DNA from 4 places in the Kribbella sp. NPDC050281 genome. Region 4 is predicted to be linked to each of the others. Evidence: riboswitches for the same ligand, from Rfam matches in the RefSeq annotation. Region 4 holds a riboswitch; each other region holds the start of a gene.

Region 1 (7,335 bases), on a different contig from region 4:
CTGGTCCGTCGTCGACAACAAGGGCAACGGACAGGTCTGGCAGTTCAACGACCCGGGTGCCCGTGGCAACCTGGCCGGAGGTACCGGCGGTACCGCGATCATCGACAGCGACAAGTACGGTCCGGGCGGTTCGCAGGACACCTCGCTGGTCAGCCCGGTCGTGGACCTGACCGCGGTCACCGCTCCGGTGATCCGGTTCAACCAGGACCTCAACTGGCTCGGCGGCGAGAAGGCCGACGTGGACCTGTCGATCGACGGCGGTGCCACCTGGGCCAACGTGCTGCGGCAGGCGGTCGACGTCCGTGGGCTCAAGGAGATCGCGATCCCGCAGGCGGCCGGCAAGTCCGCTGTGCAGGTCCGGTTCCACTACTACGACGCGCAGTACGAGTGGTGGTGGCAGCTCGACAACGTGCTGATCGGCAGCCAGGTCACCTGTGAGCCTGCTGGTGGCGGCATCGTCGTCGGCAACGTCAAGGACGCCAACACGAACGGTTTCGTGAACGGTGCGGTCGTCACCCGTGACGGCAACCCGGCCGAGACCGCGACCACCGTGGCGACGCCCGAGGACACCGGTCTGAACGACGGCTTCTACTGGCTGTACTCCTCGGAGTCCGGCAACCAGGGCTTCACCGCCAAGGCTGGCAACTACGTCACCGCGCAGCAGACCGTGGGCGTTGAGGCCGACTGGGTCACCACAGCCGACTACTCACTGGCCGCGGGCCGGCTGAGCGTCACCCCGGGGAGCGTCTCGGGCAACCTGAAGCTGCCGTCGGGCAAGGTTACCAAGTCGTTCACCGTCACCAACACCGGCGGTGCCGGCGTCGACGTCAAGTTCGGCGAGCGGGACAACGGCTTCGTGCTGCAGAACGCGAACGGCTCCACCACCAGCAAGACGCAGGTGCTGACCGGCGCCGGCGCCCCGCTGCAGCGGCTGCAGGTGCCGACCTCGCTGGGCAACATGGTGTCGGGCAAGACGGCCGTCAAGACCGCGGCCGCCAACCCGTTGGCCGCACCGTGGGCCGACATCGCCGACTACCCGGCGACCGTGATGGACAACCGGGTGGTCAACCTCGACGGCAAGATCTACTCGATTGCCGGTGGCAACGGTAGCGTCTCGTCCGCGAACAGCTACGTGTACGACCCGGCGACGCTGGCGTGGACCGCCATCGCTCCGCTGCCGAGCGCCCGCAACGCCATCACCGTGGGTGTCGTGGGTGGCAAGATCATCGCCAGCTCCGGCTGGGCCGCCGCTGGTCCGGACCCGGCGACCTGGGCGTACGACCCGGCCGCCAACGCCTGGAGCGCCCTCGCTGCGAACCCGGCTCCCCGGGCCGCGGCAGGTCAGGCGGTCCTCGACGGCAAGCTGTACGCCGTGGGCGGCTGCACGACCTCGGCCTGTCTCCCGATGAGCAACACGGTGGTCCGCTACGACGCGGCCGCCAACAGCTGGGAGACGCTGGCGAACTACCCGAAGTCGGTCGCGTTCGCATCCTGTGGCGCCATCGACGGCATGCTGTACTGCGCCGGCGGTAACGACGGCGTGAACTCGCTGAAGTCGGCCTACGTCTACGACCCGGGTGCGAACTCGTGGACCGCGATCGCGGACGCTCCGGCCGACCACTGGGCGGCGTCGTACGCCGTCGCCAGCGGAAAGCTGCTGATCGTCGGAGGTGTCCAGGCCGGTGCTGTCACCAACGCCGGGTTCGCCTACGACCCGGCGGCCAACAGCTGGTCCGCCCTGCCGAACGCCAACCTGCCGCGGTACCGCGGTGGCGCGGCCTGCGGCTTCTACAAGATCGGTGGCTCGTCCGGTGGCTTCACCGCCACGGTGGACAGCGAGGCCCTGCCGGGTCTCGAGGGCTGCTCGGAGTCGTCGGCGGACGTGAGCTGGATGTCCATCGACAAGACCGAGGCGACGCTGGCTCCCGGCCAGTCGGCCACCGTCAAGGTCACGCTCGACGCGAACGTCGACCAGCCCGGCACGTACAGCGGGCAGGTCACGATCGGCGAGAACACCCCCTACTCCGTTCCCGCGGTGGACGTGACGATGAACGTCACCCCGCCGAACACCTGGAGCAAGCTGCAGGGCACCGTCACGGGCGTCAGCTCGTCCGGCGCCAGCGCGCCGCTCCCGGGGGCGATCGTGCAGGTGGACTCGTGGGCGCAGTCCTACACCTTCATCACCGACAAGGACGGCAACTACGCCTACTGGCTGGACCGTCGCAACAACCCGCTCACACTGATCGCCGCGAAGGACGGCTACAAGCCCCAGACCCGGACCACCCGGCTCCTCGCCGGTGAACCGGTCACCGAGGACTTCGCCCTGAAGTCCATCAAGTAGCAGTCATGTAGTCGGAGCCGGCCCCACTCGGATCTTCCGGGTGGGGCCGGTCCCTTTTCACAACCGCGGGAAGACCTTCCCGAAGAACTCACGGTCGCCCGCGAAGATCGGCCGCAACGCGAGGAACTGTGCGGGAGTGACCCAGCTGGTCTCGCTCACCTCTCGCGGATCCGCCGTCACCTCGCCGGGTGATGCCGCCGCGGTCCACCAGTGGAGCAGGTAGTCGCCTCCGGCGGTGGTCGACTCCCAGACCTTGGCGAGTGGGGTGACCGCCAGGCCGACCTCCTCCCGGACCTCGCGGACGAGGGCTTGCTGCTGGCTCTCGCCGGGTTCGAGAGTTCCGCTGAGAGGGGCCCAGTATCCGGGCATGCGCGCCTCCGGGCCCCGGCGGATGACGAGTACTCGGTCGGCTTGTCGCAGTACGGCGACTATCGCTTCGTGCTGAGGCATTCGACGCCATTCGTCAGAGTGGTGTGGACGATGAGTGCGGTGGAGAGGGCGGCCGGGTCGTGGGTGCGGATGTAGTCCGCGCCCTGGGTGGTGGCGTGGAGCTCGGCGGCGAGGGTGGCGGGGCCGATGTCGGACAGGGCCGTGTTCGTGAGCGTGCGCAGGAAGGACTTGCGGGACGGGGAGACGAGGACGGGGAGGTTGTAGCGGGTCTTGAGGCGGCTGAGGTTGGCCAGGACGGTGAGCGACGGCTCCGGAGTACTGCCCAGGAAGTAGCCGAGACCGGGGTCCAGGATCAGGCGGTCGCGGGTGATGCCGGCTGACTCGAGGGCGGTGACGCGGGCATCGAAGAATCGCTCGATGGCCGGCCAGATCGTCTGTGGCTCGGTACGGACCCTGGTGGCCGGACCGAGGTGCTGGACCGAGTGCATCACCACCAGCCGGCACGTCAGCTCGGCCAGTTCGTCGTACCGACGTGGGTCCGGGAAGCCTTGGATGTCGTTCAGGTACGTCGCTCCGTGCTCGGCGGCGTACTGCTGCGTCGCCGGATGGTAAGAGTCGACGGACAACGGTAGGTCGCCCAGCGCATCCAGCACTGGAGCCAGCCGGGCGATCTCCTGCTCGGGCGTCACCTTGGCGGCATCCGGGTGGCTGGACGCCAGGCCGAGTTCGATGATGTCGGCGCCGCCGGCGTGCAACCGGCGCGCATGGGCGATCGCGTTGTCCGCCGCCAGGTAGCGACCGCCGTCGGAGAACGAGTCCTCGGTGATGTTGACGATGCCGACCAGCAACGGTCGATCCATGACTCGATTCATGACCCGATTCATGACATGGCCTCCCGGTCGATCCAGAAGCCCAGGCGCTCGGCGTACGTCATCCAGACGAGATCGCTCCCCGGTGGTTCGCCCACCTCATGCGCCAGTCACGACCCGGCGCAAACGCTACCTCAGTTACGCCGTCGGGAGCAGGTGAAAACCCACGCCGCGGACCGCGTGGATGGTGACGGTGGCGCCGAGGTTGGCGAGCTTCTGGCGGAGCCGCTTCACCACGGAGTGGATGTGCGAGCCGTGGCCGAGGTGCTCGTTGCCCCAGACAGCGTGGTGCAGGTGCTGGTACGTCCAGACCCGGCCGGGCTCCTCCACGAGGCAGTGCAGGAAGTCGTGCTCGAGCCGGGTCAGCGGGACCTCGCGGTCCTTCCACCGCACCACCCGCCGGTCGACGTCCAGGTACAGCTCCTCGTCCAGCACCGGCTCGGGTTCAGCGGTGGGCACTGCCATGATCTGGGCAGGCTGCTCGGCGATGGGCAGCACGGTCGGGGTCAGCACAACCGGTCCGGCCGACGACGTCACCCCGGTCAGCGCGAGGAAGGTACGAGCCTGCTCGGCACTGGAGACCAGCAACAACGCGTCCGCCCCACCCAGCAACCGTGCGAGCTGCACCCGCTCGGCCGTGGACGTGGCCACACCGATGATCAACGACGAATCCGACGGCCTCTCCATGCGCGCCCCTCCCCTGTCAACCCCGACCCGCACTAAGTACGGTTTACGGCGGGAAGTAAGTCAAGGGATTCCCTGCGCGGGGGCCTGGCACAAATGCGAACTGTCCAAGACAGGACAAGACCACTGACCCGAAGAACCGCCGGCCGGCCCAGGACGGTGGGCGCGGCCGGCGGTCCGGTCGGCGGTTCAGGTGGTGTCAGCCGATCGACTTCACCGCGGTGATCAGCGTCCCGTCGGAGGTGTCACCGGACAGCTCCCAGAAGAACGCACCGCCCAGTCCCTGGGTGTTCGCGTACGACATCTTGCCGCGGATCGTGTCGGGGGTGTCGTACCCCCACCACTGCCCGTTGCAGAACGCGTACGCCGTACCGCCGACGGTCCCGGTCGACGGGCACCGGGTCGAGATCAGCTTGTAGTCCTCGATCCCGGCCTCGTATTTGCCCGGCGCCGCACCCGTGGCGGCGCCACCCGGAGCAGCCTGCGTGACGCCGGTCCATCCACGGCCGTAGAACCCGACGCCGAGCAGCAGCTTCGACGCAGGGATGCCCTTCGCCTTCAGCTTCTGGATCGCCGCGTCGCTGTAGAAGCCGGGAGTGGGAATCCCGGAGAACGACGTGAGCGGCGAGTGCGGCGCGGTCGGGCCCTGTGCGCTGAAGGCACCGAAGTAGTCGTACGTCATCGGCATCAGCCAGTCGAGCTTGCCGGCCGCGGCCGCGTAGTCGGCCGCGTCGATCTTGCCGCCGTCGGTGCCGTCAGCGGTGATCGCGGCGGTGACCAGAGCGGACGAGCCGAACTTGTTGCGCAGCGCTGTGATCACGTTGTCGAACGCACCGGGTCCGGACGTGTCGCAGCCGAGGCCGCACGCGTTCGGGTACTCCCAGTCGATGTCGATCCCGTCGAACACATCGGCCCACCGCGGGTCCTTGACCAGGCTGTAGCAGGAGTCGGCGAACGCGGCCGGGTTCTTCGCGGCCTCGGTGAAGCCGCCGGACCACGTCCAGCCGCCGAAGGACCAGACAACCTTGAGGTCGGGGAATTCCTCCTTCAGCTTGCGCAACTGGTTGAAGTTGCCGCGCAGCGCACCGGTGTCCCAGGTGTCGGCCACGCCGTCGACCGACGACGCGGCGTCGTAGAACTTGTCGTACGCCGCGTAGAAGTCACCGACAGCGCAACGGCCGCCGGTGGTGTTGCCGAAGGCGTAGACGATGGTGGACAACTTCGCCGCGGAGCCAGTCGTCTTGATGTTCTTCACGTGGTAGTTGCGGTCGTACACACCCCACTCGGTGAAGTAGCCGACGACTCGCTTGCCGGCTGTCACCGTTGGGGTCAGGGTCGGCTCCGAGGCGGACGCGGTCGGTACGACGGCCGCGCCAAGCAGAGCCATGGCCGCGGTAGCGACCAGCAATCGGATTCGCATGTCGTTACCTCCTGGGGCGGTGAGGGAACTGTCCGCACCCTACCGAGTACTCCAGGTTAAGAAAAGAAGACATTCGAATAAAAATGATCTCGTGATCATCGCGACGCTCCCGTCGGTGCGGTGCAGTCGGGGCGCCAAGCGGAGTAGTGTCCACGCGCACGGTCACTCTTGACCGCACCCGACGGAGGAACAGTGCCCGGATTCGTTCGGCGGCCGGTCGTCGTCTGGCTGCTGGCAGCACTCGCCGTACCCGTGCTGCTGACCGCTGTGCTGATTCCGTCGATCGCGGACACCGAGGATGACCAATCCGCACCGGCGGCACAGACCTCCAGCAGTACGCCGTCCCCCACCGAGGCACGCGCCGAGTCGTCGATGCCGCCGTTCGAGGTGGGCCGGACGGACAGCTCGATCCGGGTCCGCACCGTGGTCAAGGACCAGGCGGTCAAGGACGCGATCGCCACCGACGTCGACCAGGTGCTCGGCCCGGACCGCGAGTTCGACAACCGGATCACGGTCGACGCCGCGACCGGCCTGGCCGACGCCGCCGTACTCTCCTCGCTCCTGCACGCACTCGCCATCGGGACCGGCGACGCCTCGGTCCGGTACGACGGGACCACGGTGACGCTGACGGGCGAGGTGCCGGAGCAGGCGACCAAGGCCACCGTGGCTCGCGCCGCGGCGAAGGCGGTCCCGGGCGCGGTGATCGCGGACCAGATGCAGGTCCCGGCGCAGAAGCCGGAAGTCAGTGAGCCGTGCCGGACCTTCCAGAGCCGGCTGTCGGAGTTCACCCGGCAGCACACGATCATCTTCCTGTCCGGGACGTCGATCGTGAACAACGCCTCGAAGTCCTCGGTCGTGCGGGCCGCGACGCTACTCAAGTCGTGTCCGACGGTGCGCGTCGAGCTGGCCGGTCACACCGACAACCTCGGCTCCGCGGCGTCCAGCCTGCCGCTGTCCGAACAGCGGGCTGCCGCCGTGAAGCGCGAACTTGTCCGGCTGGGCGTCGCCGCCGACCGGATGCTCGCCAACGGATACGGCGAATCCTTCCCGGTCGCGAGCAACGGCACCGCCGCCGGCCGGATCGCGAACCGCCGCGTACAGATCCGCGTGATCTAGCGATCGGCCGCTGGTGCTGTCCGCAGGCTGTATCCGCTACCGTCGTCGGGATCCGTGGTCCGTAGATTCTCTAGGGGACTCCATGAGTTGGCTGATCGCACAGGTCTGGATCTTGCTGCTGGTCTCGTTCGTGCTCGGCAGCGCGGCGGCCTGGCTGGTGTACCGCCTCCGACCGTCGAAGGGCGCGCACTGATGAGCTCGCTGCTGCGGAACAACTGGCTGTGGTCGCTGCTGGCGTTCATGCTCGGCGCGGCGATCACCTGGGTCCTGCTCGACCGGCGCGTACCCGCCGGTCTCCCTGGGCCGGCGCCCGTCGAGGAAGAACCGCTCGACGAGAAGGAAGCGGTCCTGGTCGGGGCCGGTGTAGCCGAGCCCGAGCGCCCGGCCACGCCCGAGCCGGTGTTCTCCCGGTTGATGGCACCAGGCCGGCCCGAAGAGCTGAAACTCTTCGACACGGATCCCGACACAAACGCGACCGAGACGCAGGTGCACGACGACGTACCGCCGGGACGGTA
Region 2 (7,335 bases), on a different contig from region 4:
GCGGACCGCACCGGACACGCCTTGGCCCAGAATCGAGGTCAGCTCCTCGCCCGCCTCTTCCTTGCCCAGAGCAACGAGCACGCGGTCGAGTTCGCCGCGGATCTGCTCGAGCAGACCGGTCAGCGCGGTCGAGTTCGCGGACACGATCTGGGTCCACAACTTCGGGTCGCCGGCCGCGATCCGGGTGACGTCACGGACACCTTGGCCTGACAGTTGCAGGTGTGAGCGCGGGGCGTCGGCCAGCGTCCCGGCAGCGAGCGCCGACATCAGATGCGGCAGGTGCGACACCCGGGCGACGGCGAGGTCGTGGTCCTCGACCGACAGCTCGACAGTCCGCGCGCCCGAGGCCTCGGCCAGCCGCCGAACCAGCTCGACCGCCTCCGGAGCGCTAGTCTCGTGCGGAGTGATCGCCCAGGTCGCGCCGTCGAACAGGTCGGCGCGTCCGGCCAACGGGCCGTTCCGCTCCGACCCTGCCATCGGGTGACTCCCGACGTACCGGCTGAGGTCGGTCGTGAGCTTGCGCGCGTCGGCCAGCGGCTTGGACTTCACGCTGGCCGCGTCGGTCACGATTGCGTCGGTCTGCTCGAGCTGCTCCGCGATCACCGCGCCGACATGGTCAGGCGGTACGGCGACGACCACGAGCTGTGGCTCGATCTGGACCAGCCGGGATCCGGCCCCGATCCGCTCGGCCATCAGCGCGCTGTCCGGGTTGGCGTCGACCAGCTCCACGACCACGCCGAGCCGGGCCAGCGCCAGGCCGATCGACGTACCGATCAGACCGGTACCAACGATCCGGACCGGACCCCGCAGCTCACTCATTGGTCACTGGGCGCCCGTCAGATCTGGGCGGAGCGCGACGGCGCCGTGCAGGTAGACATGCTGGATCTTCTCCCGCGACCGCGGGGTCTCGGTGTGCACCATCATCCGGACCACCCGCGGCAATGCGTGCGGCACCGCGATCTCCTGCATGCACATCAGCGGTACGTCGGTCAGGCCGATCTGCCGGCCCGCCACCGCCGGGAACTCCGAGTGAAGGTCCGGCGTGACGGTGAACAGGATGCTGATCAGATCCTCGTTCTCCAGATCGTTCGCCTCCAGGACCGCCCGCACCAGCTCGGCGGACCGCTCGAGCAGATGCTCGCGCTCGTCCACGTCGAGCTGGGTGGCACCCCGGATCGCCCGCACCGCCACGTGTCCGCCTCCTCGCTCAGGTCTTCCTGTCTGTCTCAACACTAGGCCAGAGCCGCCACAGAGTGGACAGCCGTCTCGGATTCCGCGCTCCGGCAGACCGTGGCGTCAGCCGCTCCGGGCCGCCTCCAGCAGCCGCCGAGCCACCGGAAGCAGTCCGGCCTCGCGGACCGGCGCAAGCGGATCGGACAGCTGCCTTCGACGCCGGAACGTGCCCGGCGGTTCGCCGTACGCGAGGGAGAAGCGGCGTGAGAAGTGGTACGGATTGCTGTAGCCGCCGTCGGACGCGATCTCCGCGATCGTCGCGTTGGTGCGCAGCAGAGCGGTCGCCGCGCGGGCCAGCCGGATCAGATCCAGCGCGTACGCCGGCCCGCAGTCGTACCGCTCCCGGAAGAGCCGGTGCAGGTGTCCGGCCGACAGATTCGCCGCGGCGGCCAACTCGGGGACGGAAATGATCCGCGGCCCACGCCTGGCCCACACGCTGGCAACGTGGTCGACCATGCGCCGAACGCCATCCGGCAGCTCGTCACGCGAAGGGCCGACCGGAGCACTGACGAAGACCTCCAGCATCGTCGCCACGAGCCGATCGCTATGTCCCGGAACCGACTCCGGCAGGCCGGTCAGGTCCAGCAGATAGGTGCACAGTTCGTCGAGCAGCCCCGGATCGGATCTCGATCGCACCGAGGGCCAACTCGACGGAGCGCCGAGTCCGCCGAAGTCCTCGATCTGGAAGTGCACGTAGGCGTGCCGGGACCAGTGATCACAGTCCCAGATATAGGAGTCCCGGTTGCCGCGCCGGGCCAACGCGACCGTTCCGGGGCGCAACTCCTCCTCCACCGTCGCCTGATGGACCCCGGCGTCGTCGTACAACTCGGTCCGCCAGAGCGCCGAACCGTGCAGGAGCCAGAGCAATTCGAAGTTCGGCAACCAGCGCGGACCGTACGTTGCCCCGGGCGCATAGTCCGCGACCTGGATCACGGAGTTCACGCTGATCACCGGTGGTCGCGATGTCACGAACAGATAGTAGAGCGCGCGCCGGCGACATTGGCCGTCCCGCCGTGCTCTGAGACGGTGAAGCCGGTCATCGCCGACCCCAGGCCGGATGGAGCGCCAGATGCAGCCTGTCACCGCCGTACGCAGGTTCACCGAGGTCACCGACGAGTTGATCGAGTCGTTCCGGCGCGACGGCTTCGTGGTCCTCGATCAGGCCCTTCCACCCGGCCAGGTCGCCGCGCTGCACACAGCGGCCGAGCACCTGTGCCGCGGTGACCTCGGAGCCGTCGAGGGCGGCCCGAGCACGGAGCCGGGCGAGGACGTCGTGCGCAAGTACCTGTGCATTCACCAGCCCCACAAGGTGTCCGACGTGGCGCTGGCCGCGTTGCGCGCACCGCGCGTGGTCACCGCACTGACCGCGCTGATCGGGCCGAACGTGAAGGCGATGCAGTCGATGCTGTTCATCAAGTCCGAGGGCAAGCCGGGCCAGGCCTGGCACCAGGACGAGTTCTTCATCCCGACCAGGGACCGCTCGCTCACCGCGGTGTGGATCGCGCTCGACGACGCCACCGTGGAGAACGGCTGCCTGTGGGTGCTGCCGGGCTCGCACCGGCGCGGTGTCATCTATCCCGATCGGGAGCAGGACGATCTCCGCTTCGACTGCACGGTGGAGTTGTTCGACTTCCCCTACACCGACGACGACGCAGTACCGGTCGAGGTGCCGGCGGGTTCGGCGGTGATCTTCAACGGCTACCTGCTGCACCGATCACTGCCGAACACCACGCGGCGCGGACTCCGCCGGGCCCTCGCCAGCCACTACATGAACGCGGAGTCGCTGCTCCCGTGGCACTCCGTGCCGGCCGGCGTCCATGTCGGCAAGCACGACTACCGCGACATCGTGATGGTGGCCGGGACCGACCCGTACGCCTACAAGGGCATCGACGACATCGCCCGCCCGCATTCCCGCGCCGACAAGGACGGCGGCTGCGATCGCTAGAGCACGTCTCTAGAGCCGTGCCCTAGCGGGTCTGTGCCTCGGCGGCGTCGACGGCCTGCTCCAGGAGCAGGGCGATCGTCATCGGACCGACCCCGCCGGGGACCGGTGTGATCAGGCTCGCGACCTCGGCCGCGGCGGCGAAGTCGACGTCCCCGACGTTGCCCTCGTTGTAGCCGGCGTCGACGACGACAGCGCCGGGCTTGAGCCAGTCGCCCTGGACGAAGTTCGCCCGGCCGACCGCGGCCACCACGATGTCCGCGGTCCGGACGATCGCGGGCAGGTCGGTGGTTCGGGAGTGCGTGTAGGTGACGGTCGCGTTCGATGCCAGCAGCAACATCCCGGCCGGCTTGCCGAGAATCGGGCTGCGGCCGATCACGACCGCGTGCGCCCCGGCGATCGGTACGTCGTACGCCTCGAGCAGGCGGATGATCCCGCCGGGCGTCGCGGACCGGAAGCCGGGTTCACCGAACGCCATCGCACCGAACGACCGCGTGGTCACACCGTCGACGTCCTTGGCCGGGTCGATCGCCTCGAACGCGGCCCGCTCATCGATCTTCGCAGGCACCGGGTGCTGCAGCAGGATCCCGTGCACCGCCGGGTCCTGGGACAGCCTGGTCAGCTCCGCGACCAGTTCCTCGGTCGTCGTCTCCGCGGGCAGTACCACGCTCAGCGACCCGATGCCCGCCTTCTTCGACCGGTTCTGCTTCATCCGCACGTACGTCGCGGACGCGGGGTCGTCACCGACCAGCACGGTGGCCAGGCACGGCTGGACCCCGGTCCGCTCCTGCAGTGCACGGGCCCGGTCGGCCGTCTTCGCCACGATCTCGGCGGCAAGGTCGGTACCGGTCATCAAAGTGGCAGTCATAGCGCGCGCTCCCTTGGGCGTCGACAACAGGTCAAGTGCCCAGGCGCGCGGCTCGGCCGGATCGTCGGCGGACCGTTCCCCGGTGGTCGTCCACCTCAGCGCCAGTCGCGGTCCACCGCTCAGGATACCCGGCCGCCCTCCGTCGCCTCGGTCAGGAAGGTCTCGATGACAGGGTCACCGAGCTGGGGATGGGTCTTGGAGTGTGGCAGGCGGGTGTCGCGGATCGTCTTGGCCTGGGTGACCAGGTGGTCGATCTGGTCCCGGGTCGTGGCGGCGTCCGAGCTGTTGCCTTCGGCCACTGCTTCGAGATGCCGGAGGGACTCGCGGAGTGCTTGCGCCCAGAGGAAGGTCGCATCGAGCCAGGCTCCGGCCTCGTCGGCGAACGACGGGTCGGACACCCCAGCGCGGATCCGGGCCGGAGCGTTCTCGATCGCCTCGAGGTACGGCTCGAGTTGCGCGATGGCCCCGGCCAGGTCGCCCGCCTTCCAGGTCTTCCAGAACGCGGCGGTCTGCGCGGCCAGGACCGGCGCGTTCACCAGGTGCAGCCGGCCGTCATAGGTGGCGAGGTCGGCGAAGACCTCCAGCGCCGCGATCGTCTCGGCGTCTCCCCCGGCCCGCTCGGCGAGCGCACGGTGCCACGAGGCCTGCTCGTCGTACGTCGCCGGGTTCCAGCCGAACTCGGCGAACGAGTAGAGCGCGATCTTGCTGGCCCCGGCCTGGTTCATCGGGTTCGAGATCACGCCGACGACCTGGTCGGCCAGGCCAGGCTCGCGACCGCTGTAGGCCGCGAGCAGGATCCGGGCGGCCGCGTAGTCGTTGACCGGGTAGTTGTCCCAGATCAGGATGTCGTGCCCGAACACGGTCTTCGCCTCGGCTGCTTGTGCGGTCGTGATCGTCTCCGGTACGACGCCGATGCCGGTCCAGTGCACGACCACGGCGCTGTCCATCAGCTCCCGTAGCGCCTGCTTGTACGGCGTCTCGTCGACGTTGTAGTACTCGGTCGGGACCATCTGCAGCGGGGCGAGGTCCGGCTTGGTCACGACCCACTCGCGCTGGATCCGGTTCAGCAACTCGCTCTGCGCCCGCCCGGCCCCACCCCCACCGGCGCCGTACTTCTCCTCGTCCTCGGTGCTGTGCCACTTCTCGTACTCGATGTCGTCCAGGGCCACGTTGAACGCGCGTGCCCCCAGCGCGTACAGGGCCTCGAACTTCGCGATCAGCGCCTGGAAGTCACTGTCGTCGGTGTAGCGGATCGACAGGCCGGGTGACAGCGCGAAGGTGAAGTCGACCTTGTTCCGCACCGCGCGCTCGACCAGCTCGCCGAGCTCGGCCAGCTTGTCGGCCGGGTACGGGTCGCGCCACTGCTCGCGGTGGTACGGGTCGTCCTTCGGCGCGTACTCGTAGGTGTTCATCCGGTGCGTGCCGAGGTAGTCCAGGTGGTCGAGCCGGTCCGCGTGCGACCACGGCGTACCGTAGAACCCTTCGATCGAGCCGCGGTACCGCATCGTCGGCCAGTCGCGGATCTCGACGCCGTCCACATGGTTGCCCTGGACAAGCTGTGCGAAGGTCTGCGCGGCGTAGAAGGTGCCGCGCTGATCAACACCGTCCAGGATGACCTGGTTGTCGCCGACGGCAACGACGTACCCCTCGGGCGGCAACCCGTCGGCCGCCGCGTTCGTGCCCCCGAGTCGCACAGTGACAGCAGACTCGCCGTCGGTGATCGTCTGTACGCCGGCCCGTGCCAGCGTCTCGCGGACGACGCGCTCGGCGTCCGCATCGGTCGTCGGGCCGTGCACCAGCCCGACGGTGTCACCGAGGTCGAAGCCGTCGTCGCGGTGGGTGGTCTGCTGAGGCTCAGGCGTCATTGCCCTACTACAGCAGTCCGGCGTGATCCAGCGCTAGATAGGCCGCGTCGACTCCGGTCATCGCACCTGGTGTGCGCAGCTCGGCACGGAACGCATCGACAGTCAGCTCGACCGGCACACAGTCCTCGGTCTCGTCCAGCGACTGTTTGCCGTCCGGCCGGCAGCCGCGCGCGATCGCAATGTACTTCCGGTACGTCGACGACGCCGAGGACCACTGCCAGCCGACCAGGTCGAGCGTCTCGCAGGTATACCCGGTCTCCTCCTCGAGCTCCCGGGCACCGGCCAGCGCCGGGTCCTCCCCCGGCTCGACCAGCCCACCGGGCAGGTTCGTCACGATCCGGTCGGGGCCGGCCCGGAACATCCGGATCGTCACGATCCGTCCCTCCGGCGTCAACGGCAGCACCGTGACTCCGGCGCTGATCCCAGCGTCGGACTTCGGGCCGAACACGTCCCACTCGACCTCACGCCCATCCGGCAGCCGGTACCGCCGCAACTTCACCGTCAGGAACCGGTGGAAGCCCAGCTCCTCACCCACCAGCTCCCAGGCCGTCGGGTCGCCGGGCCGAGACAGTTCAGCCGCCGCGGAGTCCGCGGCGGCTGAACGCCATTCCGGCTCGCTCACAGCGGCCGGTCGTCGTCCGGCTCCTCCGGTGGAGCAATGGGTACGTCGTCCGCCGGCGGGGCGTCGTCGGACGCGGAGGATGCTGTGCTGTCCTCCGCGGCCGGGGTGTCCTCGCTCGCCTTGCCGTCGGCCGCCGGCTTCGCGTCTTCGGCCGGGCGGGACTCGGACAGGATGCGCTCCAGCGTCTCCACGGAGATCCGCTTGAACTTCCGCACCTGGGTCCGGGTCCGGTCCAGAACCGCGACCTCGATCTGGTCCGACGTCAACTGCCGGACCTCGGTGCCGTCGTGGCCGAGCGCATCCACAGCCAGCCGGAGCGCCCCGGCCAGCGAGATGCCCTCCTGGAAGTGCTCGCCGACGTACTCTGCGACCTGCTCGGCCGGCCCGCCCATCACGGCGTACCCGCGGACGTCCGCGATCGAGCCGTCGTAGGTGAGCCGGTAGACCTGGTCCTCGGCGGTGCTGGCACCGACCTCGGCGACCAGGATCTCCACCTCGAGCGGCTTCTCACCGCCGGAGGAGAAGATCGCGCCCAGCGTCTGCGCGTAGGCGTTGGCGAGCGCCCGGCCGGTCACGTCGCGCCGGTCGTAGGAGTACCCGCGCATGTCGGCCAGCCGGACGCCGGCGATCCGCAGGTTCTCGAACTCGTTGTACCGGCCGACCGCGGCGAACGCCATCCGGTCGTAGATCTCGGCCACCTTGTGCAGCGCGGGCGAGCGGTTCTCCGCGACGAACAGGATGCCGTCGGCGTACTGCAGTGCGATCGCGCTGCGGCCCTTGGCGATGCCCTTGCGGGCGAAGTCGG
Region 3 (7,335 bases), on a different contig from region 4:
TACGGCGTTCGTCGAGCCACCGAGCGCCATCACGACGGCGATCGCGTTCTCGAACGCTTCCTTGGTGAGGATCTGGCGGGCCGTGATCCCCTTCTGCAGAAGGCCGACCGCGGCCTCGCCGGACTTGCGCGCGTAGCCGTCGCGACGTCGGTCGACCGCGGGCGGTGCGGCCGAGCCGGGGAGCGACATACCGAGCGCTTCGGCGGAGGCGGCCATGGTGTTCGCGGTGTACATGCCGCCACAGGCACCTTCGCCCGGGCAGATAGCGCGCTCGACCGCGTCCACCTCGTCCTGCGTGATCAGGCCACGCAGGCAGGCACCGACCGCCTCGAACGCGTCGATGATCGTGACGTCCTTGTCGCCGAGCTTGCCGGGCATGATCGAACCGGCGTACAGGAAGACCGAGGCCAGGTCGAGCCGGGCCGCGGCCATCAGCATGCCGGGCAGCGACTTGTCGCAGCCGGCCAGCAGCACCGAGCCGTCCAGCCGCTCGGCCTCCATCACGGTCTCGACCGAGTCGGCGATGATCTCGCGGCTGACGAGCGAGTAGTGCATGCCGACGTGGCCCATCGAGATGCCGTCGGACACGCTGATCGTGCCGAACTCCAGCGGATAGCCGCCGGCCGCGTGCACGCCTTCCTTGACCGCCTTCGCGAGCCGGTCCAGGGACAGGTTGCATGGAGTGATCTCGTTCCAGCTCGACGCGACTCCGACCTGTGGCTTGGCCCAGTCGTCGTCACCCATCCCGACCGCGCGAAGCATCCCGCGCGATGCGGTCGCCTCCAGCCCGTCGGTCACCGTCCGGCTCCGTGGCTTCACATCGACCATGCCGGTCACTCTATTCCTCGTAAATCAACAACGCTGCCCTCGTCCGACCGCGCCGGGTCTCAGGACATCTGGTGTGCCACCGCCGTCGCGAAGGCGGTCAGGGGGTCGGGGTCGTTGGTGTAGCCCCAGGGCAGGCTCTCGATCCGGCCTGTGGTCAGGGCGGCGTGCTCCATTGCGGCGGCCTTCGCGCCGACCGCCTTCAACGCGAACGCCATCGCACCGTGGGCGGAGATGTCCTCCGGTTGTTGCTCGCGTCCGGGGGTCCACCACTTGTCCCGGGCGGCCAGCAGTTCCTCCCGCCGGTTCGAGACCTCGCGCGTCAGGCGGGCGCCGCGCTGCAGCCGGGAGAGCTCGCTGTCGCCGAATACGTCGACCCACACCTCGTTGATCACCTGCGCGGTGACGGCACACAAGGCGCTACCCCCCTGTGCGTTCGCCACCACCTGATGCCCGAAGTGCACGAGCTCGGCGAGCTCCAGGCCGGACCACTTCGGGGCCAGCACCTGCACCCGTCCGCTGTGCGCGGCGTAGCTGTCGGGATGCCGCTCCACCGCGGACCGAAAGACCGTGTCCTTCACCTCCATCGACGACTGCAGTCCGACCGTGGCCCACTGCAGCACCTCCCACGGGGCCGCATCGTCGGGCGCCGCATCGATCGCATGATTCAGTACTGCGCCCGCGGTCCCGAGGACGTCGTGGAAGGACGTGAACTGCTGCTCGGAGACGTACTTCGCGAGACTCCCGCTCCGCACTTCCCAGGCCTCGAACACCATCGTCTGCCCGAGCCACAGCAACAGATCCGGATCCCCGGGCAATGCCTCCAGCCGCAACTCCAACTGCTCGCTGTGCCCAACGGCCGCCCGGCCGAGTCCCACCACCCGCACCGACCGCAGTCCGGTGTTCACCGGCGTCGCCTTCAGCAACGCCATCCCCGTCGACAGATCCCCCGCCCGCACAGCGGCGTACGCCCGATCGAGCTCGGGATCGGCCCACGCCTGATCAAGCCGAAGCCTGGAGACATCCACCGCCTTGCGAGAGAAGATCCCCATGCTCGGATCGTACGTGTGCGGGGTGCTCGAATAGACTGCCGAACGACCGCGACTGGCGAGGGTGGAGTACCACCGGGGAGCGGTCGGCCGGCAAGCAAGGCGTCGTCCGCCTGGGCGCCTCCGATGTGTTTCGATCTCGGAGGTCGCTGGATGCGTTATGGAATGAACCCACACCAGTCCGCCACGATGACCCCGGTGTCCGGTCGGGCGCCGTTCACAGTCGTCAGCGGGAGTCCGTCGTACATCAATGTCTTGGATGCGCTCACCGGTTGGCAGCTCGTGCGGGAGGCGGCTGGGGCGTTCGGGCTGGTCACGGCGGCGTCGTACAAGCACGTCTCCCCCGCCGGTGCTGCGCTCGCGGACTCGGTGAGCGCGGCGTATGTGCGTGCCCGTGATGCCGATCCGAAGTCGTCGTACGGCGACTTCGTTGCGGTGTCGCATCCGGTTGATGCCGAGCTTGCGGGCGTGCTCAAGCGGGTCGTGAGCGACGGGATCATTGCGCCCGGGTACGCCGAAGGCGTCGTCGGAGTGTTGGCCGGGAAGAAACGCGGGACCTTTCTCGTCCTCGAAGCCGATGCGTCCTTCGAGCCTCCGGAGCACGAGGTGCGCGAGGTGTACGGGCTACGGCTGACGCAGCAGCGGGACGACCGGCCGTTGACTCGTGAGCTGCTGGATCCGGGCGTGCCGGATGCAGCAGCCCGCGACCTGTTGCTCGGGATGATCGTGGCGCGGTACACGCAGTCGAACACGGTCGCGATGGTGAAGGACGGTACGACGATCGGCATCGGCGCCGGCCAGCAGTCACGAGTCGACTGCGTCCGCCTGGCCGGCGAGAAAGCAGACGAATGGTGGTCCCGCCGCTCGGCCGAGCCGCTGACCGGCGTCGCGATGGTCTCCGACGGCGCCATCCCCTTCGTCGACAACATCGACGAAGCCCACCGCCACGGCGTAGCCCACATCGCCGAACCCGGCGGCTCGATCCGCTCCGACGAGGTCGCCGAGGCGTGCGCTGCCCGCGGAATCACGCTGTCACGAACCGGCGTACGCCTCTTCCGCCATTGAGCAGGTCAGGAGACGGGTTCGACCTTGGGGGTTTCTTGGGGAGTTGGTGGGGGTGGGGCTGGCGGGCCGCCTTCCAGTTGGATGTCGGGCACGATGCGGTCGAGCCAGCGGGGCAGCCACCAGGCGCGGTCGCCGAGGAGCGTCATGACGGACGGGACCAGGACCATCCGGACGATGCTGGCGTCGATGAGTACGGCGACCGCCATGCCCACCGCGAGCATCTTGACCGTCGGGTCGTCGTCGAGGACGAAGCTGAGGAAGACCACGATCATGATCGCGGCCGCGGTGGTGATCACCCGGGCCGTCGCGCCGATCCCGATCGCCACGGCGCGGTGACTGTCCTTGGTCGCGATCCACGCCTCGTGCACCCGGGACAGCAGGAACACTTCGTAGTCCATCGACAACCCGAACACGATCGCGAACATCAGCATCGGCACGAACGACGGGATCGGCACCTTCTCGTCGATCCCGACCAACGAGGATCCCCAGCCCCACTGGAACACCGCGACGATCACGCCATACGCCGCTCCGACCGACAGCAGGTTGAGGATCGCGGCCTTGATCCCGATCAGGAGCGATCGGAACGCGACCGTGAGCAGCAGGAACGCCAGCAGCACGACAGCCCCGATCAGCCACAGCATCCGCCCGGCGACCTTCTCGGTGAAGTCGACGTACCCGGCGGTCGTGCCCACGACGTACGTCGGCTCCTGCTGCCCGGACAGGACGTCGTCCCGGATCCGGTTGACCAGGTCCTCCGTCTCTGCCGCGGACGGCGACGTGGTGGGGATGACGTTGATGATCGCCGTCGTACCGGAGCTGTTCAGGCTCGGCGGCTGTACGGCGGCCACGCCGGACGTCTTCTGCAGCGTCGACGCGAGACCGTTCAGCAAGGTCTGCTTGTCGGTGGAGCTCTCGGACGGGAGCTGTACGACGACCGTCAGCGGACCGTTGGCGCCCGGGCCGAAGCCTTGGGCCACCAGGTCGTACGCCTTCCGGCTCGAGTCCTGCTCCGGGTCCGTGCCGGCGTCGAGCTGGCCGAGGTTCATCGACAGCAGCGGGATCGCCAGGACGAGCAGCACCAGCGTGGCGACAATGCCGTACGGCCACGGCCGGTCGCTGACCTTGCGCCCCCAGCGGGCGAACGCGCTCTGCTCGTGTTTGATGTCGCGCCGCTCGCGCTCCTCGGCCCGGTGTTCGGCCACGGCCACCTCGTCCTCGAGGCCGGCCTCGAGCTCCTGTTCCTCCACCAGGTGCTGCCGGTCCTTGCGGTTCAGTACCAGGAACTTCGCCAGACCGAGCATCGCCGGGATGAGTGTCAGGGCAGCCAGCACAGTGACCGCGACCACGATGGCCGACGACAGACCGAGCGCACCGACGAACGGTACGCCGGACACGTACAGGCCGAGAATCGCGATGACGACCGTCCCACCGGCGACCAGGATGGCCGCACCAGAGGTCGACTCGGTCCGGCCGACGGACTCCTCGACGCCTTGGCCGTCGTCGAGTTGTTCGCGATGGCGGGACACCATGAAGAGCCCGTAGTCGATCGCGACACCGAGTCCGAGCAGGGTCGCGACCGTCGGTGCCGAGACGGGGAAGTCCTTCACGGCCGCGAGCAGACCGAGTATGGCCAGACCGCCGCCGACGCTGAAGATCGCGGCCACCAACGGCAGCGCGGACGCGACGATGGACCGGAACATCAGGAACAGCAACAGCAGCGCCAGCGCGAGACCGATCGCCTCCGAGAGCGCATCGTCGGCCTGCTTGCCGATCTGCCCGGCGCCTCCGCCGTACTCGACCTCGAGTCCGGCGGCGCGGGCCGGCTGGACGGCCGCGTCCAGCTTGTCGAGGTAGCTGCTGTCGAGCGAGGCCGGCACCACCGAGAACGACACCGGAGCGTTGACGACGGTCCCGTCCTTCGAGATGTACGTCGTCGATGACGTCGCCAGCGGATCGACGGCCGAGACGACGTCAGGCAGTTTGCCGACCGCCGCCATCGACGTCTTGACCGCGTCGGACTGCTCGGAGACCGTGCCGGACTTGGCGTGGAAGACGATCGATCCGGAGTACCCGCCGGCCGTGGAGAAGTCCTTGTTCAGGATCGTCAATCCAGCCGACGATTCACTGCCGGGGACCGTGTAGTTGTTGACGTACGTACCGCCGAACGCGGCCCGCAGGACGAACAACCCGACCACGGCAACCAGCCAGCCGGCGATCACGAACCAGTGAAATCGTGCGGCCCCTCGACCGAGCCGATCCAGAAACACATGCACAGGGCGCCCCCTCCCCCAGGCGCCCCCAGGCCCGGCCACGCCGCGCGCCCCTTCGCCGACAGTAGGCCGGGCGCGACCCCGCGACAACCCCTCGGTCACTGTCCGTATCTCTACGCCACTGCGAGATCGCTCTTCGTCGTCACCCGACCAAGCGGAAGCGCTGGGAGGAGACCGCACGCCGTACTTCGTCCGCCGTGCCGGGCGCATCCAGTCCGCTGGTGTCGATCGCATGCGACTCGAGCTCACCCAATTCGGCGAAGAATCGGTGCAGCCCGGTGATCGCCTCGGCATCCTGCAGCGAGTCGCCGCCCCGGTCCCGGGCCCGGGCCAGCGTGGTCTCGAGATCCGGCCGGAGTACGACGTACGACAGCACCAGGCCGGCCCGCTCCGCGGCGGCGCGGAACGGTGGCACATAGTGGAGGCCGACGACCCCGTCCACCACGACGTCGTACCCGCCTCGTGCGTACGTCGTCGCCGCCGCGACGATGACGTCGACGACCACGTCGTTCTGGTCCGCCGACCCAGGCAGGTACGGCGGCACGAAGCCGGTGCGGATTGCCGTGTAGAACTGATCGGTCAGGAGGTGCACGGTCAGACGTTCCGCATCCGTGGCAACCAACTCGGCCACTGTCGACTTGCCTGCACCAGGCGGTCCGGTCAGCACGATGAGCTCGCCGTTCATGCTGCGAGACGCTAGCCAACCCGCGCCGGAAACTGCACTCATTTAGCCGCCGGCGACGCTGGGCAGGATGAGGAGCTCGGCTTCGGCGGGCAGCTTGGTGTCCAGACCGTCCAGGTCGCGGATGTTGTCGTTGCCCAGATACACGTTCACGTGCCGACGGATCGCACCCTGCTCGTCGGTCAGGCGCCGGCGCAGCGCCGGGTGCTGAGCCTCGAGGGCGGCGAAGACCGAGGCAACGGTCGGCTGGCCGCCGGCCTCGATCTCGACCCGCTCGGCTCCGTCCGCGAATGGTCTGAGCACCGTCGGCAGCCTGACCGCGACCATCGTCAGCCCAGCACCGCGGCGCGCACGGTGAGCACGTCCGGCAGGTGACTCGCCACCTCGACCCACGTGTCACCGGCATCCGCGCTCGCGTACACGCACCCGTCGCGCGTGCCGACGTACACCCCGGCCGGGTCGGCCGTGTCGGTCGTCATCGCGTCGCGCAGGACGGGCACGAACGAAACGTCGGGCAGTCCGCTGGACAACGGCTCCCAGGTCGCCCCGGCGTCGCGAGACCGGTAGACGCGGCAACTGGCCTCGGTGGGGATCCGGTTCGCGTCCGCGACCAGCGGGAAGACGTAGACGGTGTCGGGGTCGTGCGGATGCACCACGATCGGGAACCCGAAGTCCGAGGGCAGTCCGTCAGCGATCGACTTCCAGATCGCGCCACCGTCGTCGGACCGGTAGACGCCGTGGTGGTTCTGCGCGAACATCCGCTCCGGTACGTCGGGATGCCCGGCCAGCTTGTGCACGCACTGACCGAACTCCGGATCCGGGTCGGGCATGAACTTCGCCTTGATCCCGTGGTTCGCCGGCGACCACGACGCACCGCCGTCGGTGGTCTGGTACACGCCACCGGTCGACATCGCGACACTCACCTGCCCGGGGTCACTAGGGTGCGGGAGCACGGTGTGCACCGCCTGCCCGCCGAAGCCGGCGCCCCACTCCTTGCGGTGCGGATGGTCCCACAGGCCGCGGACCAGCTCGAACGTCACTCCTCCGTCGGTCGACTTCCACAGCGCCGACGGCTGCGTCCCGGCGTACACGACTCCGGGCTGCGATTCGGGCGCCGGCTGGATCTGCCAGACCCGCTCGAGCGATGCGTCGGAGCCTTCAGGGAAGCCGATCGAGCCCTGGGGCGGTTCGGCCCACGTCTTGCCGAGGTCGTCGGAGTGGAACACCGCCGGGCCCCAGTGCTCGCTCGTCCCACCGACGAACAGCCGGGGCTGGTCGCCGCGCGGGTCGATACCGACCGCGTACACACCCTGCATCTCGAACTCCGGCACCGGGCCGTCCAGGCTCCACGTCCGGCGCGCGGCGTCACTCCGCCCGATCCAGAGCCCCTTCTTGGTCCCGATCAGCAGTACGGCCTCGGACATCGTTGTCCTCCTTTAGCGTG
Region 4 (7,335 bases):
GAGTGCTGTGGTGGTGGGGGCTGGCTGGTTGCGGTTGAGGAGGGTGGTGGTGGCGTAGCCGGCTGCTGAGAGGAGGGACAGCAGGATGCCGGGGAGGGATGTGGTGATGGCGGTACCGGGGGCTGTTACCAGGAGGGTCAGGCCTAGGACTGCCAGCAGGAGTGCCGGCGTGATGCGTTCTCGGGTTGCCAGGGCTATGAAGAGAGGGCCTGCGCCTAGGGAGATGACGGTGGCAACTGCTACGCCCACTCGAGGTATGGCGGCGAAGTAGCCGAGTTGGCAGGCGGTCAGACCTAGGCCGGTGAGGATGTATCGCCATGGCGCGGCCATGAACGTGGCGCGGATCGGGGTCCTGGTGAAGAGGAAGTTGGCCAGGAAGAGCCAGGCTGCGCCGGTGGCCAGGCGCCAGAAGGAGATGGCGGTCGAGGTCAGGCCGCTCGATCGGAACAGCAGGGCGCCGGTGGGTCCGCCTGTGCCCCAGGCGAGGCCGGCCAGGGCTACGTAGGCGAGGGCGCGCGTCTTCGTGGGTCGGTGCAGCATCGAAGTACTCCGGGATGTTCGCGGGACAGGTGGGTCGTCTGCGAACAGCCCGAAGAAGCCCAGGTCAGAACCTGGGCGCTAACCGAGTGACCGTCCGCCTAAGCGGCGGTCGGCGGGGTGATGATGCGATGCACGGACAGGACCCTAGCCCGAAAGCGTGAGCCGGCCGAGCGAATTACATCCGGAGCTGGGAACCACCGTTGAAGTCCAGGACCGTGCCGGTGGCGAACTCAGCCTCCGGCGACGCCAGGTAGAGGATCGCCGCCGCGACTTCCGACGGGTCGGCGACGCGTTCGAGCGGGCTCTCCATGCGGCGGCGGTCGTAGCCTTCGCCGGTCAGCTGTACGGCGGCCATGTCGGTGGTCGTCCAGCCGGGCGCGATCGCGGTCACGGCGATGCCTTCCGGGCCGAGTGCGCGGGCCAGCGACTGGGTGAACGACACGATGCCCGCCTTCGACGCGCCGTACGCGGGCTGGTTGGGCTCGCCGCGGAACGCACCGCGCGACGACACGTTGACGATCCGGCCGCCGCGGCCCATGTGCCGGACCGCGCACCATGTGACGTTCGACGGGCCGACGAGATTCACCGCGAGGGTGTCCGCCCAGGCCTGCTGCCATTCCGCGTACGTCGTCTCGCGGATGCGGTGCGGGTGGTAGACGCCGGCGTTGTTCACGAGTACGTCGATCCCGCCCAGAGCGGCCGCGGCGTCGTCGACCATCGTCTGGATCGCGGCCGGATCGGCCAGATCCGCATGCGCGAGCACATGCCCTGATCCAGGCAGCGACTTCACAACGGCCTCGGCAGCGTCGGCCGAGGCACCGTAGTGCACCGCCACCCGGTCGCCCGCGGCCGCAAACGCCTGCGCCGTCGCCGCCCCGATCCCCCGCGAGGCCCCTGTCACCAACACAGCACGATCCATGCTCCCGATCCTTTCACCGGGAGCACGCAGCCTATTGGCGTGGGTTCACGTCGCGGCGGTGAGCCTTGGACTGGCGGGCCCATTGTTTCTTGGCTTCGGCGCGGAGGCGGAGGTTGTTGCGGCGGGCCATGAACGCGGCCTCGCGCTGCAGTTTGGTCCAGCTCTCGAAGCGGCGGATCGGCAGCGTGCCGTCCTCCAGCGCAGCCCGCACAGCGCACCCGGGCTCAGTGGCATGGGCGCAGTCCTTGAACTTGCACTGCTCGGCCAGCGCCGTGATGTCCGGGAACGCCGCAGCCAGCCCCTCACCGGACTCCTGCAGACCGATCCCCCGCAGCCCAGGCGTGTCGATCGCCACGCCGCCATTCGGCAGCACGATCAGCTCGCGTCGGACCGACGTGTGCCGCCCCTTCCCGTCCTCCCGGATGTCCTGCACGTCCAGCAGCTCCACACCGGCCAGCGCGTTCACCAGCGACGACTTCCCCGCACCACTCGACCCGAGCAGCGCCACAGTCGCGTCACCATCCAGCAGCGCCTGCACCGACTCCAGGCCCTGACCAGTCGTCGCACTACACACCAGTACGTCGGCACCCGGCGCAGCGCGCGCCACATCCTCAGCGAGGGCGTCGGCATCGCCGACAAGGTCCGACTTCGTCAGTACGACGACCGGCCGCGCACCGCTCTCCCACGCCAGCGCGAGGAAGCGCTCGATCCGGACGATGTTCGGCTCCGGCACCAGGCCGACGACGATCGCGATCACGTCGACGTTGGCCGCGAGCACCTGGCCTCTGGACGAACCACCGACCTCCGCGCGCACGATCGCCGTACGCCGTGGAGCCAGGGACTCGACCGTGATCCGGTCGTCCGGCCAGTACCGCAGTACGGCCCAATCCCCCGTACATGGGCCGGCCTGGGGGTCACTGGCCACATCGGCGAGGAGCGCACTGGACCACGTCGCGCGGACCGGGCCGTCCTCGGTGAGTACCGTCGCCAGGCCCTTGTCGACCCGGGCGACGCGTCCCGGCACGAGCTCGGCCGGGACAGAGCTCAGGTAGTCGGCCGTGGAGCTGTCGAGTCCCAGGGCCTGGAGTGTGGCTGACATCGGCGAACCTTTCGGAGGGTCCGGCCGCGAGGTCAGCTCAGCGGACGGACGGGGTGGGAGACATCGGCCCGGTGGGCCTGATCCAAGCTCATGGCGGGGGCCTCCCTTCCAAGTCCTGCGGTCCTGGTCCAGGACCGGCTGGTGGCGTCAGCGTAGGTCGTCGGTGTCCGTTTGCGCACCGGGTTTTCCGACCGGCTCGGGCTTGCGCTGGGGCGCCGGCCCGGAGGCCGCCTCGGGCTTGCGCTGCGGCGCCGGCCCGGGAGCCGGCTCGGCGACCTCGGTCTTCGGTCCCGGCTCGGCCGCCGGAGCCTTCGGCGGCCGGTCCGTCCGCGGCCTCTCCGTAGGTGGCCGGTCCGTAGGCGGCCGCTCCGACGACGGGGCCTTGGGCGGCTGGTCCGCCGCCGGTACGCCGAGGCTCTCGACCTTCCGCGCGACCTCGATCTCCGGCCGCTCCTGCTCGACCGGGGTCAGCGGGTTGTCGTGATGCGGCTCCGACTCCGCCTTCATCACCGGCTCGACCTCGTCCGGGGTCTCCTTCACCGTCTCCGTCACCCGGACCTTGTGCGGCCAGAGCCGGTCGACGACCGCGTTCAGCGCCGCGCCGATCAGCACCGCGATGGCGGTCATGTAAAGCCACATCAGTACGGCGATCGGCGCCGCCAGCGGACCGTAGATCGACGTACCGCCGACCGTGCTCTGCAGGATCCAGCGCAGGACGAAGCTGCCCAGGATCCAGATCGAGAGCGCCAGGAACGACCCGGGCAGATCGGAGACCCAAGGCGTCCGCACCGGCACCGACAAGTGGTACAGGGTGTTCAAGAAGCCCGCGGACAGGATCGTGACGACGGGCCAGTACAGCTGGTTCAGGAAGTCGAGGCGGTGCGGCAGCAGGGCCTGTACGGCGTCCGGTCCGGCCAGCACCAGCGGGAGGACGATCACGCCGATCACGAGGGCGGCGCAGTACAGCGAGAACGACAGCGCCCGGGTCCGGACGATGCCGCGCTTGCCGCCCATCCCGTACATGATCGTGATGGTGTCGACGAACACGTTCAGCGCGCGACTGCCGGACCACAGCGCGAGCACGAAACCGATCGAGATGACGTCCGGCCGGCCGCCGTTCAGGACCTGGTCCAGGGTCGGCACGATCACGCCCTGGACCGAGTCCGCGGTCAGCGCCCGGGCAGCCAGTTCGACGATCTGCGCCTTGATGTCGTCGATCGTCTCGACCTCGAAGTACTTGCCGGCGATGTAACCGAGACTTCCGGCCAGCCCGAAGATCAGCGGCGGCAGCGAGAGGATCGCGAAGAACGCCCCCTCGGCCGCGAGACCGGTGACCCGGTAGCGCAGACAGACACCGATGGTCTGGGTGAGCAGCTTCCAGGTCGTCGCGGGGATTTTGCGGACCCATGCCAATGAGAGGGAGCTCCCACCCGCGGGTCTTGCCCCTGAACGTGCCATACCGCTTACCGTACTGACATGGCGGACCCATTCGCGGTAACGAATCAGGCTCCCCCACTCCAGGGGGTGAACTTCTTCACCCGGGACACGGCCCTCGGTGACGCTCTGCGTCCGTACGCCGACCTCGCGGACGATCCCGGGCTGACCCGGATCGGCGAGCTCGCGGGCTCCGAAGAGGCCCTCGCTCAGGCACTCCCCGCGAACCAGAACCCACCGGTCCTGCGCACACACGACCGGTACGGGAACCGGATCGACGAGGTCGAGTTCCACCCGTCCTGGCACTGGCTGATGGAGCGCGCCGTCGGCTTCGGGCTGCAGGCCGCGCCGTGGACGAGCGACGAGCCCTCCCCACATCTGACCCGCGCGGCCGGCTTCTACGTCTGGTCCCAGGTCGAGCCCGGCCACGGCTGCCCGATCTCGATGACGTACGCCGCCGTCCCCGCCCTGAGGGCGGACGAACGGCTCGCCAAGGAGTGGGTCCCACAGCTGGCTTCGCGCCAGTACGACGTACGCCGGTTGCCTGCGGCCACCAAGAGCGGCGTACTCGCCGGGATGGGGATGACCGAGAAGCAGGGCGGCTCGGACGTCCGGGCGAACCTGACCACCGCGACGCCGGCCGGTGACGACGGTGAATACCAGCTGAACGGACACAAGTGGTTCTGCTCGGCACCGCAGGTCGACGTCTTCCTGGTCCTGGCGCAGGCGCCGGACGGACTGAGCTGCTTCGTCGTCCCGCGCGTGCTTGCCGACGGCAACCGGAACGCGTTTGCCCTGCAGCGGCTGAAGGACAAGCTCGGGAACCGGTCGAACGCGTCCAGCGAGGTCGAGTTCCACGGCACGGTCGGCTACCGCCTCGGCGACGAGGGCGCCGGGGTCCGCACGATCATCGAGATGGTGGCCGCGACCCGGCTGGACTGCGTCCTCGGTTCGGCCGCTCTCCAACGGCGCGCGTTGGTGGAGGCGCTCTGGCACACCCGCCACCGGTCGGCATTCGGTGATCTGCTCGCCGACAAGCCCGCGATGCAGAACGTGCTGGCCGACCTGGCGCTCGAGAGTGAGGCTGCGACAGCGCTCGCGATGCGGCTTGCGGCGGCGGTCGATGCGTCGACCGACGGCAACGAGCAGGAGGCCGCGTTCCGGCGGATCGGGCTGCCGCTGGCGAAGTTCTGGGTGAGTAAGCGGACGCCGTTCATGGCCGCCGAAGCCCTGGAGTGTCTCGGCGGGAACGGGTTCGTCGAGGAATCCGGGATGCCGCTGTTGTTCCGGGAGTCCCCGCTGAACTCGATCTGGGAAGGGTCGGGGAACGTGAACGCACTCGACGTACTGCGAGCCCTCAGAAGGCCCGAGTCGCTCGAGGCTTGGCTGCTGGAGGTCGGGGCGGCGCGGGGTGCGGACGAGCGCCTGGACACGGCGGTGAACGACGTACTGCAAGCGCTTGCTGACGTCGAGGGCGCGGAGGCGGGCGCCCGCCGGTTGGCGGCGCGGATGGCGCTCTGCCTGCAGGCGTCCCTGCTCGTCCGGCACTCGACTCCCGCGGTCGCGGACGCCTTCGTCGCGTCCCGGCTGGCGAACGACTGGGGCGGCGTCTTCGGCACCCTCCCGCGGACCACGCCGTTCGGCCTGATCACCGACCGCAGCCTCTGACTCCGAGCCGCGTCCGCACGATAGGGTGGCCGCGTCGCGACTGGCGCGCTGAGGTGGAGAACCACCGGGGAGCGAAGACTGTCGGCACCGTGCGCCTGGGTGCCTACGACCCACTGCAACCGCAGGAGAGACAACGATGACTCAACCCTTCGACGCCGCCGCCGCGTCGGCCGCGTACAACAACGCGCTCCAGGTGATCGCCGCGGTGGAACCCACCGTCGCCGGCGCGATCAAGGCCGAACTGGCCGACCAGCGTTCCTCGCTGAAGCTGATCGCGAGCGAGAACTACGCCTCCCCCGCCACCTTGCTGACGATGGGCAACTGGCTCTCGGACAAGTACGCCGAGGGCACCATCGGGCACCGTTTCTACGCGGGCTGCCAGAACATCGACACCGTCGAGCAGGCCGCGGCCGACCACGCCACGGCGCTGTTCAACGCGCCGCATGCCTACGTCCAGCCGCACTCCGGCATCGACGCGAACCTGGTCGCCTTCTGGGCGATCCTGGCCCAGCGGATCGAGTCCCCGGCGCTGGCCGAGGCGGGCGCGAAGCACGTCAACGACCTGTCCGAGGAGGACTGGTCCAAGCTCCGCCGGGCGTTCGGTGACCAGAAGATGCTCGGTATGTCGCTGGACGCCGGCGGCCACCTGACCCACGGCTTCCGGCCGAACATCTCCGGCAAGATGTTCCACCAGAGCTCCTACGGCACCGATCCGGAGACCGGGCTGCTCGACTACGACGAGGTCGCCCGCAAGGCGCGGGAGTTCAAGCCGCTGATCCTGATCGCCGGCTACTCGGCGTACCCGCGGAAGGTGAACTTCGCGACGATGCGCGAGATCGCCGACGAGGTCGGCGCGACGCTGATGGTCGACATGGCGCACTTCGCCGGCCTGGTCGCGGGCAAGGTCTTCACCGACGACTTCGACCCGATCCCGCATGCGCACGTCACCACCACGACCACGCACAAGTCGCTGCGCGGCCCGCGCGGCGGCATGGTGCTGTGCCAGCCGGAGTACGCCGACGCCGTCGACCGCGGCTGCCCGATGGTTCTGGGTGGCCCGCTCGGCCAGACGATGGCGGCGAAGGCGGTCGCGCTGGCCGAGGCCCGGCAGCCGTCGTTCCAGGAGTACGCGCAGGCCGTCGCAGACAACGCGGTCGTGCTCGCGGAGGGCCTGATGAAGCGTGGCGTCAAGCTCGTCACCGACGGCACCGAGAACCACCTGGCTCTGCTCGACGTCTCGTCGTACGGGATCACCGGGCGGCAGGCCGAGTCGGCGCTGCTCGACGCGGGCATCGTGACCAACCGGAACGCCGTACCGCGCGACCCGAACGGCGCCTGGTACACCTCGGGCGTCCGGATCGGTACGCCGGCACTGACCACGCGCGGCTTCGGGGCCGACGAGTTCGACCGGGTCGCCGAGCTGATGGTCGACGTACTGTCCTCGACGACGCCGACGACGACGGCCGCCGGTGCACCGTCCAAGGCGAAGTACGTGCTGGCCGACGGCGTCGCCGACAAGGTCAAGGCCGCCTCGGCCGAGATGCTCGACAAGCACCCGCTGTACCCGGGCCTCGACCTCAACTGACCTCATCGCGCGGCGCCTGCTCTCCCCTCGGGAGCAGGCGCCGCGCTGCTCTGTCAGGCGTCCTGCTTGATGCCCATCAGCGCCTCCTGC

What was found. A riboswitch is a leader RNA that binds a small molecule or an ion and turns the genes downstream of it on or off. The one in region 4 is predicted to bind ZMP and ZTP.
Region 1: it holds a riboswitch for ZMP and ZTP, as region 4 does, so the genes downstream of both, folP (dihydropteroate synthase) here and AB0I34_RS04270 (glycine hydroxymethyltransferase) in region 4, are expected to answer to the same signal.
Region 2: it holds a riboswitch for ZMP and ZTP, as region 4 does, so the genes downstream of both, AB0I34_RS19945 (tetrahydrofolate dehydrogenase/cyclohydrolase catalytic domain-containing protein) here and AB0I34_RS04270 (glycine hydroxymethyltransferase) in region 4, are expected to answer to the same signal.
Region 3: it holds a riboswitch for ZMP and ZTP, as region 4 does, so the genes downstream of both, AB0I34_RS07115 (5-aminoimidazole-4-carboxamide ribonucleotide transformylase) here and AB0I34_RS04270 (glycine hydroxymethyltransferase) in region 4, are expected to answer to the same signal.

The regions. Positions count from the first base shown of each region.
Region 1 is NZ_JBFAKS010000004.1:190,239-197,573, reverse strand. It holds gene AB0I34_RS06730 (S8 family serine peptidase) at 1-2,341, shown strand, start outside; gene AB0I34_RS06725 (NUDIX hydrolase) at 2,399-2,791, opposite strand; gene folP (dihydropteroate synthase) at 2,770-3,591, opposite strand; ZMP/ZTP riboswitch at 3,635-3,724, opposite strand; gene AB0I34_RS06715 (winged helix-turn-helix domain-containing protein) at 3,739-4,287, opposite strand; gene AB0I34_RS06710 (glycoside hydrolase family 18 protein) at 4,484-5,704, opposite strand; gene AB0I34_RS06705 (OmpA family protein) at 5,897-6,820, shown strand.
Region 2 is NZ_JBFAKS010000017.1:54,524-61,858, reverse strand. It holds gene AB0I34_RS19965 (prephenate dehydrogenase) at 1-819, opposite strand, end outside; gene aroH (chorismate mutase) at 823-1,191, opposite strand; gene AB0I34_RS19955 (helix-turn-helix domain-containing protein) at 1,297-2,202, opposite strand; gene AB0I34_RS19950 (phytanoyl-CoA dioxygenase family protein) at 2,303-3,178, shown strand; gene AB0I34_RS19945 (tetrahydrofolate dehydrogenase/cyclohydrolase catalytic domain-containing protein) at 3,201-4,043, opposite strand; ZMP/ZTP riboswitch at 4,074-4,162, opposite strand; gene AB0I34_RS19940 (beta-N-acetylglucosaminidase domain-containing protein) at 4,163-5,908, opposite strand; gene AB0I34_RS19935 (NUDIX hydrolase) at 5,916-6,530, opposite strand; gene prcA (proteasome subunit alpha) at 6,527-7,335, opposite strand, start outside.
Region 3 is NZ_JBFAKS010000004.1:276,146-283,480, reverse strand. It holds gene ilvD (dihydroxy-acid dehydratase) at 1-828, opposite strand, end outside; gene AB0I34_RS07120 (hypothetical protein) at 888-1,877, opposite strand; ZMP/ZTP riboswitch at 1,916-2,000, shown strand; gene AB0I34_RS07115 (5-aminoimidazole-4-carboxamide ribonucleotide transformylase) at 2,028-2,939, shown strand; gene AB0I34_RS07110 (MMPL family transporter) at 2,945-5,212, opposite strand; gene AB0I34_RS07105 (AAA family ATPase) at 5,352-5,894, opposite strand; gene AB0I34_RS07100 (ubiquitin-like small modifier protein 1) at 5,937-6,218, opposite strand; gene AB0I34_RS07095 (exo-alpha-sialidase) at 6,221-7,315, opposite strand; gene AB0I34_RS07090 (2-hydroxyacid dehydrogenase) at 7,328-7,335, opposite strand, start outside.
Region 4 is NZ_JBFAKS010000003.1:765-8,099, forward strand. It holds gene AB0I34_RS04245 (DMT family transporter) at 1-540, opposite strand, end outside; gene AB0I34_RS04250 (SDR family oxidoreductase) at 716-1,459, opposite strand; gene rsgA (ribosome small subunit-dependent GTPase A) at 1,491-2,558, opposite strand; gene AB0I34_RS04260 (YhjD/YihY/BrkB family envelope integrity protein) at 2,706-3,971, opposite strand; gene AB0I34_RS04265 (acyl-CoA dehydrogenase family protein) at 4,035-5,660, shown strand; ZMP/ZTP riboswitch at 5,687-5,768, shown strand; gene AB0I34_RS04270 (glycine hydroxymethyltransferase) at 5,797-7,245, shown strand; gene AB0I34_RS04275 (MFS transporter) at 7,299-7,335, opposite strand, start outside.